Regions from separate parts of the Streptomyces sp. NRRL F-5650 genome, predicted to be linked through region 3. Evidence: riboswitches for the same ligand, from Rfam matches in the RefSeq annotation. Region 3 holds a riboswitch; each other region holds the start of a gene.

Region 1 (3,244 bases), on a different contig from region 3:
AGGGGTCGGCGAGCGGGTTGCGCAGCAGGGACTGGAGCACGGCCCCGCACACGGCGAGTCCGGCACCGCACACCGCGGCCAGCAGGGTGCGGGGCAGCCGCAGGTCCCAGACGATGCCGTCGCGGATCGGTGACACGTCCCCGGCGGTGGTGCCGGCGCCGAGGTGGGCGGCGATCACGGACCACACGTCGGCGACGCCGATGTCCGCCGGGCCGACGGTGACGGCGACGGCCACGGAGGCACACAGGGCGACGGTCCCGGCCGCCGCCCACACCAGGGGGGCATGGCGCGGCGCGCGTATGCCGGGGGCGGTGGCCGTCCGGTCCGCGGACGTCACTTGGCGAGCCCGAACTCGCGGAGCGCCGCCGCCACTTGTTCCACGCCCTCGACGGTGCGGATGGTGGGGTTCATGGCCTGCCCGCTGAGCAGGACGTAGCGCTTCTCGCGGACGGCGGTCATGTTCCTGGTCACGGGGTCGGACTCCAGGAACTCGATCTTCTTCGCCGCCGTTTCGGCCGTCTGCGACCTGCGGGTGAGGTCGCCGAGGACCAGGACGTCGGGGTCCCGGTCGGCGACGGTCTCCCAGCCGGCCTGCGGCCACTCCTCGCGGGTGTCCTCCATGGCGTTCCGGGCGCCGACGGCCCGGGTGATGACGCCGGGGGCGCCGCAGCAGCCCGCCAGGTAGGGCGAGGCGGAGTTGGCGAACCAGTACATGAGGGTGACGCCGGAGGCGTCGATGCCGGACGTCGCCCTGTCGACGCGTGCCTCGAGGTCCTCCACGAGCTTCTCGCCGCGCTGCTCGACGCCGAAGAGGCGGGCCAGGTCGCGGACTTCGCCGTAGACCGTGTCCATCGTCAGGGTCTTGTCCCGGACGCCGTCGCCGTCGCCGCTGTTGTCCTTGCCGGCGCAGTCGGACGGGGACAGGTAGGCCGGCACGCCGAGTCGCGTGAACTGGTCGCGGGTGGCCACCCCGCCGGTGCCGAGCGTGGAGGCGAAGGAGGCGGCGACGAAGTCGGGGTCCGCGTCCAGGACCGTCTCGAAGGACGGCATGTCGTCGGAGAGCCGGGGGACGCCCGCGTTCGCCTTCTCCAGTCCCTTCATGACCGGGTCGGTCCAGGTGGCGGTGCCCGCCATGCGGTCGGCGAGGCCGAGGGAGAGCAGGATCTCCGTGGTGCCCTGGTTGAGGGAGACCGCCCGCCGCGGCGGTGCGGTGACCCGGACCTCGTGCCCGCAGTCACGGACGGTGCGCGGGTAGCCGGCCGTGCCGCCCCGTGCGGCCGAGTCGTCGGCCGTACCGGAACCGGAACCGCAGCCGGAGGCCAGCAGGGCGAGGGACAGGAGCAGTACGGGACCGCGCGGGGCGCGGCGGAAAGGAAGAGGGCGCCGGAGGCCGGCGGGACCTGCTGCGGACAAGGCGATCCTCTGGCGTCGAGGGCTCATGCGCGGAGCCCGTCCGTACGATGCGGCCCGCGCCGCACGCGGCACGGGGTGCCAGCAGGTCTTCGGACTCGGGTTCGACCGGACGGAACGCCTTCCCGGGCGGCGTGCGCCGCCCAGTGGCCCGTGTTCCGCCCGTCCCCCTCACCGCTGCGCGTCAGTTCCGGATTCGCACCGGATTCCCTGACCCACCAGGTGGGTTCGACTGGCCTGCGCAAGCTACCACAGGGGCGTCTGGGCGTTCAGAGCGGCGTCGCGGCCCGCAGGATGAGGAACATGGTGACGGCGGCGTTCGCGGACGACATCGCCGAGACGGCGGTGCCGGCGGCCGCGGTCCACGCCGCCAGGCCCGCCGAGGTGGACACCGGGGGCCAGGGGCGTACGGAGGGGGCGGGGCCCAGCAGGGCGGCCACCCGGCGGGGCACCGGGCCGGGCGCCGCGAGACCGGCGAGGGTGGCGACGGGGGTGCCGCGGGAGACGAGGGCCGCCTTCCCGATCGCGGTCGCCACCGCGCGGCGGTCGCCGACCGCCCGTGCGGCCGCCTCGTCCGCCCACCGCTCCGTCGTGTACGCGACGGCCGTGCGCAGGGGGCGCAGGAACGGGTTGGCCAGTGCGGCGAGCCGGACGGCGAGCAGGAAACGGTGGTGCCGGGCGGCGAGGTGGGCGCGCTCGTGGGCGAACAGCGCGCGCCGTTCACCCGGTTCGAGACAGTCGAGCAGGGCCGTGCTCACCACCACGCGGTCCCGTCGCCCGCCGGGCAGCGCGTAGGCGTAGGGCACGTCGTCCGGCAGTACGGCCACCCCGGTGCCCGGCAGGCCGGCCAGTGCGCGGTGGGCGCGACGGCGCACCCTGCCGTGCCGCCACAGCGCCCGCGCCGAGGTCGCGACGACGGCGCACAGGGCGGGGATCGCCGCCTTGCCGACGACCTCGTCGTAGGGCACCGCCGCCCGCACCTCGGGGTCGGACCAGGCGTCGGGGAGCGGGTTGCCCGGCAGTTGGGCGGTGCCAACCACCATCACCAGGGCCAGGCACAGGGTGCTGCACAGGGCCATCACGACGGCGACGGCGCTGAGCAGCCGGGTCGCGGTCCGCGGGTGCAGGTGCTGCTCGGCCAGCCTGGCGATCGGCCACGCCGTCAGCGGCAGGACCAGGGGCAGGAAGACGAAGACCCCCATCCGGTGTCAGCCGTCCTCCGCGGCACGGGCGTGCCCCAGCAGTTCGCGCAGCAGCCGCTCGTCGTCCGGGTCGAGGCCCGTGACGAAGCTGGCCAGCACCGCTTCGCGGTCGCTCTCGGCGTCCAGGACCTTGCGCATCTTGCGCGCGGCCAGTCCCGCCTGGTCCGAGGCGGGCGTCCAGGCGAAGGAGCGGCCCGCGCGCTCACGGCTGACGGCGCCCTTCTCCAGGAGCCGGGTCAGGATCGTGATCACGGTGGTGTAGGCGAGGTCGTCGCCGAGGCGTTCCTGCACCCAGCCGGCCGTCGCGGGCCCGTCCGCCCCGCGCAGCGCGGACAGCACCAGCGCCTCGAGCTCGCCCTGCCCCCGCCGTCGCGGACGCCGGTCATCCGTCACGGCCCGCCCTCCTTCCACCGCCGGTCGTCGTCTTCCCGGGCGCCATCGTATAGAAGGCTTACTTCTACAGTGCTGTAGATTGACGACAGGTACGGAACGCAGCGAACGCGACGAAGGAGAACACCGTGGGAGTTTCCCTGGCCAAGGGCGGCAACGTCTCGCTCAGCAAGGAGGCGCCCGGCCTGACCGCCGTCCTGGTCGGTCTGGGCTGGGACGTGCGCACCACGACCGGCACCGAC
Region 2 (3,244 bases), on a different contig from region 3:
CCCAGCGGCACCCGGTAGGCCCGCCACAGCCGGCGTCCGGGCACGCCCGCCGGGCCGAGCAGCACCGTCAGCGCCGTCACCAGCACCAGCGCCGCGCCCGGCCAGGGCGGCAGCGAGATCGCGAGCACGGTCAGGCCGAGACCGAGTACGACCTTGTCCACGGGATGGCGGCGGCGCCAGCGACTGCCGTGCGCCGCCGCGTCGATCGGCAGCACTCAGTCCCCTTCGGGGGCGTCCCGCGTGGCGGCCGTGGCCGTCGTGGCCGCGGGGGCCGTCATGGGCGCCGTGGTCCCGGAGACCGTCGTGGGCGCCGTGGTCCCGGAGGCCGCCACCGCCCGCCGCTCGCCCTGGCGACGGCCCCGGCGCAGCCCGAAGTAGTACGCCAGCACGCCCGCGCCGAGCGCGGCCTGCAACGCGAACAGCGCCGACTCGACCTCCCCGGACGGCGGTTCGTACAGCGGGGAGAACCAGGGCTCGTAGTCCGGCTCGATCTCGGTGATCGCGGTCTCCGCCTCGGCGTCGGCCCCGGCGAACGGCTCCTCCTTGTGGTCGCCCAGTCCCAGCACCAGGGGCAGGACGGCCAGCGCGGCCACGGCGAGCAGCAGCAGGGCGTTGATCTTCGCGTTCCGGCTCATCGGGCCACCGCCCGTTCCTTGTTCCCCGTGCCCGCCGCCGTCTTCGTCAGCAGCACGCCCAGCCGGGTCAGTTCGCCCCTGCTGGACTGCACCAGCAGCCGCATCACGATCACCGTGAGCAGGCCCTCGCTCACCGCCAGCGGGAGCTGCGTGACCGCGAAGATCGAGCCGAACTTGCCGAGCGCGCCCAGGAATCCGCTGCCCGGGTCGGGGAAGGCCAGCGCGAGCTGGACGCTGGTCACGCAGTACGTGGACAGGTCGGCGACGAACGCGCCCGAGAACACGGTCACCATCAGCGGCACGTCCCAGCGGCGCAGCAGCCGGTAGACGCCGTACCCGGCCCAGGGGCCGACGACCGCCATCGAGAAGACGTTGGCGCCGAGCGTGGTCAGCCCGCCGTGGGCGAGCAGCAGGGCCTGGAAGAGCAGGGTGATGGTGCCCAGCACCGCCATGACGGGCGGCCGGAACAGGATGGCGCCCAGGCCGGTACCGGTGGGGTGGGAGCAACTCCCGGTGACGGACGGCAGTTTCAGGGCCGACAGGACGAAGGTGAAGGCCCCGGAGGCGCCGAGGAGCAGCGTGCTCTCCGGATGCTCCCTGACCTCACGGGTGAGTGACCGGACTCCGTGGACGACGAACGGCGCGGACGCGACACCCCAGGCGATCGCGTGCGCCGGTGGCAGAAAGCCCTCGGCTATGTGCATGGCTCAGCAGACCCTCTCCAGCACCTCGTGGATGGACGACGCGCCTTGGCCGGTCTCCTGGCTTACGGGTACCACCGCCCGTGCTCCGCCTTCCCGGACCGCAAGCGATCCAGTGGCTGCCCGTGAGGGCCGGAGCCGGACTTCCCGATTCACAGTGGCGAGGGCCGCACCGGCATCACACCGGTTTCCCGTTCACCAAGGCGTGGCGACAGTAGTGCGCACCCGGGGGTGCGCACAAGCGGGCCTCCGGCCCCCGCAGGCGCCCCCGCCCGGCGCCTCGGGGCATGTCAACGTGACCGGTTCCGCTCGGGGCGCCGGACCACCATGTCCCGCATCCGGGTGGTCAGCGCGGTCGCGGCGGCGGTCAGGAAGACGAAGCTGTACGTGATCTGGAGGACGGCCACGACGCGCGCGGCCTGGCCCTGCGGGGTGATGTCGCCGTACCCGACGGTGGCGAGTGTCACCACCGTGAAGTAGAGCGCGTCGATCTTGGTGTGCAGCCCGCTGAACTCGCCGGGCTGCTTCGCGAGGGCGTAGTACCCGGCCGAGAAGACGTGCACGGACAGGACGATCAGCAGGGAGATGACCACCCCGGGCCGGGTGTCGGGACGGTTGAGGAGGACGTGCCGGATCTGCCGGAGCAGCGCCACGGCCACCGCGGTGAGCAGCACGGCGAACAGCGCCCAGCTCAGTACGGGCCGCTGCGGGCCCAGTTGGTCCAGGGGAAGCAGGAAGTAGGCCACGACCACGGCGGCCGCGATCCCGGTCCGGACGAGCCAGGGCCGGACGGCGGCCCACCCGGCGGCCCACCCGGTGCGGCGGGGTACGCCGCCGTCGTGGGCCGGGCCGGCCGGCTCCGGGGGCGTGGGGTCCGGGGGCGTGGCGTCCGTCCGGCCGGTCATCGCTGCGCCCCCGTCGCCGGTGCCTTCTCCGGGTCCGTCCCGTCCCGGCGCACCAGTTGGGCCACGACGAAGGAGACGACCGACGCCATGACGATCAGCGGCATCTGGTCGTGGGAGTCCCGGCCCATCAGCAGCACCGCCAGGACCGCGCTGGCCAGCGGCAGCCCGGTCACCGCCGCCGCCGCGGCCGAGATGCCGAGGGCGAGGGCCGGGGTCACGCCGAACCCGGGCAGCCCGGAGCAGGCCAGGGCGGTCGCCGCGCCCAGCAGCACGGACGGGAAGATCGGGCCGCCGCGCAGGGACCCCAGCGCGATGCCCCAGGCCAGCCCCTTGCACGCGACCAGCGCGACGAGCGCCCCCACGGACCAGGCGTGCGGGTGCGCGGCGAGCTGGGCGAGGGCGGCCTGGCCGGACAGCGCGGCCTCGGCCGGGTCGCGGCCCGTGATCAGCGCGTACGCGGAGACGCAGACGCCGACCGCGGCGGCGCAGGCGACGGTGCGGGCGGCGGTGCGCTGCCGCGTCCAGGTGACGGTGCGGCGGCCCAGCGCGCGGGCCAGCGTGACCAGGACGGCGACGAGGGCGGCCGTGGGCAGCCCCCACAGGAAGTCGCCCGCGTCGGGCCCGGCCTGCGGCGGCAGGTCGGGCAGGGACAGCGCGCCGATCTTCAGCCCCGTCCACTGCCCGAAGCCGGTGAAGACCAGCGCGCCCGTCGCGCTGGCCAGCAGACAGGGCAGCAGCAGGGCGACCAGTTGGGTCCCGGCCAGCCCCGCCCCCTCGATGAGCAGGACCGCCGCCGCGATCGGGCCGCCGAGGATGGTGGAGATCGCGGCGGTCGAACCGGCCGTGGCGAGGATCGCGCTCGCCCGCTGGTCCACGCCCGTCCGCCGCCGCACCGCCAGCAGGGCGAGTCCGCTGCCGACGGCCATGAGGGGGGCCTCGGGGCCCAGCACCACGCCGAGCGGCAGTGTCGCCAGCGCGGCGAGCACCGCGCCGGGCAGGGCAC
Region 3 (3,244 bases):
CCTCGGGGATCCAGGAGAAGCCCTGCACCGAGCCGTTGGCCTCGCGCAGCGCCTCACGGGTGCGGGCGTCCCACACACCGAGCCGCTTCAAGTCGTCCACCAGGTAGGAGTTGACCTGGAGGAACTCGCCCGACAGGGTCTCGCGCTTGAAGAGGTTGGACACCTGCGGCTCGATGCACTCGTAGACACCGGCGATGGAGGCGATGGTCGCGGTCGGGGCGATGGCCAGGAGCAGGGAGTTGCGCAGCCCGGTCGTCGCCATGCGCGCGCGCAGCGCGGCCCAGCGCTCCGGCCAGGTGGGCTCGACGCCGTAGTGGTCCGGGTGCAGCACCCCCTTGGCCGTACGGGTCTTCTCCCAGGCCGGCGCGGGGCCGTTGCGTTCCGCGAGGTCGGCGGAGGTCTCGTACGCGGCCAGCATGATCCGCTCGGCGATGCGGGTGGACAGGGCCTTCGCCTCGGGGGAGTCGAAGGGCAGGCGCAGCCGGAAGAAGACGTCCTGGAGGCCCATCGCGCCGAGACCGACCGGGCGCCAGCGGGCGTTGGAGCGGCCCGCCTGCTCGGTCGGGTAGAAGTTGATGTCCACGACCCGGTCCAGGAAGGTGACCGCGGTGCGGACGGCGGCGTCCAGGCGCTCCCAGTCCATGCCGCCGCTCGCGGGGTCGGCGAAGGCGCCGAGGTTGACCGAGCCCAGGTTGCAGACCGCCGTCTCACCGTCGTCGGTGACTTCCAGGATCTCCGTGCAGAGGTTGGAGGAGTGGACGACGTGGCCCGGGGTGGCGGTCTGGTTCGCGGTGCGGTTGGCGGTGTCCTTGAAGGTCATCCAGCCGTTGCCGGTCTGCGCGAGGGTCCGCATCATCCGGCCGTACAGCTCACGGGCCGGGAGGGTCTTCCTGGCGAGCCCCTTCGCCTCGGCCTCCCGGTAGGCCGCGTCGAACTCCTCGCCCCACAGGTCGGCCAGCTCCGGCACGTCGGCGGGGGAGAACAGCGACCAGGTCCCGTCGGCGTCCACGCGGCGCATGAACTCGTCCGGCACCCAGTGCGCGAGGTTCAGGTTGTGCGTACGGCGGGCCTCCTCGCCGGTGTTGTCCCGCAGCTCCAGGAACTCCTCGACGTCCGCGTGCCAGGTCTCCAGGTAGACCGCCGCCGCGCCCTTGCGCCGGCCGCCCTGGTTCACGGCGGCGACCGAGGCGTCCAGCGTCTTCAGGAACGGGATGATGCCGTTGGAGTGCCCGTTGGTGCCGCGGATCAGTGAACCCCGGGAGCGGACGCGCGAGTAGGCGATGCCGATGCCGCCGGCGTGCTTGGACAGGCGGGCGACCTGGTGGAGGCGGTCGTAGAGGGAGTCCAGCTCGTCCTTGGGGGAGTCCAGGAGGTAGCAGGACGACATCTGGGCGTGCCGGGTGCCGGAGTTGAAGAGGGTGGGGGAGGAGGGGAGGTAGTCCAGGCGGCTCATCAGGCCGTACAGGGCGGCGACCTCGTCCACGGACCGGACGGTGTCGTCCTCCGCGAGCCCGGAGGCGACCCGCAGCAGGAAGTGCTGGGGCGTCTCGACGGCCTTGCGCGTGATCGGGTGGCGCAGCAGGTAACGGCTGTACAGGGTGCGCAGCCCGAAATAGCCGAAGCGGTCGTCGGCGTCCGGGTCGACGAGGGCGTCGAGACGGTCCGCGTGCAGCCGTACGAAGGCGGCCGTGCGGTCGGCGATCAGGCCCTCGCGGTGGCCGGTGGCGACCGAGTCGGTGAAGGAGACGACGCCCTGGGAAGCGGCCTCGGCCCGGATGGAGAGGGTCAGCAGCCGGGCGGCCAGCCGGGAGTAGACCGGGTCCTCGGAGATCAGGCCCGCGGCGGCCTCCGTGGCCAGCTCGCGCAGCTCGGCCTCGTCGGCGTGCGCGGACCGGCCGCGGAGCGCGGCGGCGGCCACCCGGCCGGGATCGGCGTCGGGGAGATCGGCGGTCAGCCCGGTCAGGGTCCGCAGCAGGGCGGCACCGGGCCCGTCGGGTCCCCCGGGGGCGGGGGCGGCGGTCCCCGGGGCGGCTGGAGCCGGCACCGGGTCCGCTGAAGCCGGGTCGGCTGGCGCGATGGTCACGTGGAGCACTCCCTCGCTCGGCACGGGGCCTGGGGGAGGGCAGGGGGCAGCACACGAGCGCACGCGGCGTCGCGCGTCCACCGGCCCACTCCACGAGGCCCGGACGTCATGGCACCCGGGCCGGGACGGCCGGGCGCACTGTCGGCAGGTCCTCGGACTGGACAGGCGTGCGCGCACGTGCGAAGACGTACGGATGCACGCATGTACACCGTTGCGGGTCAGTTCCGGATTCGCACCGGATTCCCCTGCGGCGACAGCGAGCACGAGCATACATCTTGTGCCGGGTGGCGCGAGCACCCCCAGATGTTGTGTCCTGGCGAGGTCTCCCGCCGGTGCCGGGGCGCCGCTGTCAGAGCGTCAGCCGGTACGTGAGCAGCGTGATGTCGTCCAGCTCGGGCAGGGGGTTCCAGTCGCGGCCGGGCGTGCGGACGAAGCCCAGGCGCTCGTAGAGACGGTGTGCGGTGCGCATCGCGGTCTGGGTCGACAGCACGACGCCCGTGCACCCCGCCACGGCCCGGGCGCGGTCCACACAGGCCCGCACGAGCGCCTCCCCGGCCCCGCGGCCGCGTGCCTCGCGGGCGACGGCCAGCATGCGTATCTCGGCCTCCCCGGGGCGCGAGATGTCCGCCATCGGGCCGCCCGACGGCACGAAGGTCACGCCGCCGAGCACCCGCCCGTCCGCCGCGGCGACCAGCACCTCCGCGGCCGCCGCCCGCTTGGCCACGTCCCTCAGCTCGCCCAGGTACGTGTCGTCCTCCCCGAAGTCGAGGAGGCCGTCGCGCAGGTAGGCCTGCGCGGTGATCTCGCCGAGCGTGCCGTACTCCTCGGCCGTCGCCGGCCGGATCACGAAGTCCATGCCGCCGAGTGTGCCCGACGGGTACGACAACGGGCCGCCGGATTTCTCCGACGGCCCGCTGGAGGAGGGGAGCTAGTGCGAGCTGCCCGCCGTGGCAGGCGGCAGTTCCACCTGGACGCCCGGGTCGCCGGCGTCCGCCGTGTAGTCGGCCGGCTTGGTCTCGTCGACGCCGTCGGGCGCCTTGACCGCCCTCAGGACGACGGTCAGGACGACGGTGACCAGGACGTTCAGCACGAAGGCGGTGAGACCGATGTAGCCGATCTCGCCGATGCCGGGGATCTCGTCGGAGGAGCCGCCGAAGTGCT

Evidence for each region. Region 3 has a riboswitch for cobalamin ahead of IG88_RS0123125 (ribonucleoside-diphosphate reductase subunit alpha). Riboswitches for the same ligand answer to the same signal wherever they lie in the genome.
Region 1: another riboswitch for cobalamin. It lies ahead of IG88_RS0112725 (ABC transporter substrate-binding protein); the one in region 3 lies ahead of IG88_RS0123125 (ribonucleoside-diphosphate reductase subunit alpha).
Region 2: another riboswitch for cobalamin. It lies ahead of IG88_RS0119500 (energy-coupling factor ABC transporter permease); the one in region 3 lies ahead of IG88_RS0123125 (ribonucleoside-diphosphate reductase subunit alpha).

Annotation. Positions count from the first base shown of each region.
Region 1 covers NZ_JOGV01000010.1:241,751-244,994, forward strand. Annotated here, with positions in the region: gene IG88_RS0112720 (iron chelate uptake ABC transporter family permease subunit) at 1-337, opposite strand, end outside; gene IG88_RS0112725 (ABC transporter substrate-binding protein) at 334-1,413, opposite strand; cobalamin riboswitch at 1,476-1,662, opposite strand; gene IG88_RS0112730 (M56 family metallopeptidase) at 1,680-2,612, opposite strand; gene IG88_RS0112735 (BlaI/MecI/CopY family transcriptional regulator) at 2,619-3,005, opposite strand; gene IG88_RS0112740 (TerD family protein) at 3,131-3,244, shown strand, end outside.
Region 2 covers NZ_JOGV01000020.1:49,807-53,050, forward strand. Annotated here, with positions in the region: gene cbiQ (cobalt ECF transporter T component CbiQ) at 1-215, opposite strand, end outside; gene IG88_RS0119495 (energy-coupling factor ABC transporter substrate-binding protein) at 216-635, opposite strand; gene IG88_RS0119500 (energy-coupling factor ABC transporter permease) at 632-1,339, opposite strand; cobalamin riboswitch at 1,369-1,554, opposite strand; gene IG88_RS0119505 (potassium channel family protein) at 1,627-2,241, opposite strand; gene IG88_RS0119510 (chloride channel protein) at 2,238-3,244, opposite strand, start outside.
Region 3 covers NZ_JOGV01000028.1:34,143-37,386, forward strand. Annotated here, with positions in the region: gene IG88_RS0123125 (ribonucleoside-diphosphate reductase subunit alpha) at 1-2,083, opposite strand, end outside; cobalamin riboswitch at 2,209-2,370, opposite strand; gene IG88_RS0123130 (GNAT family N-acetyltransferase) at 2,433-2,939, opposite strand; gene mctP (monocarboxylate uptake permease MctP) at 3,012-3,244, opposite strand, start outside.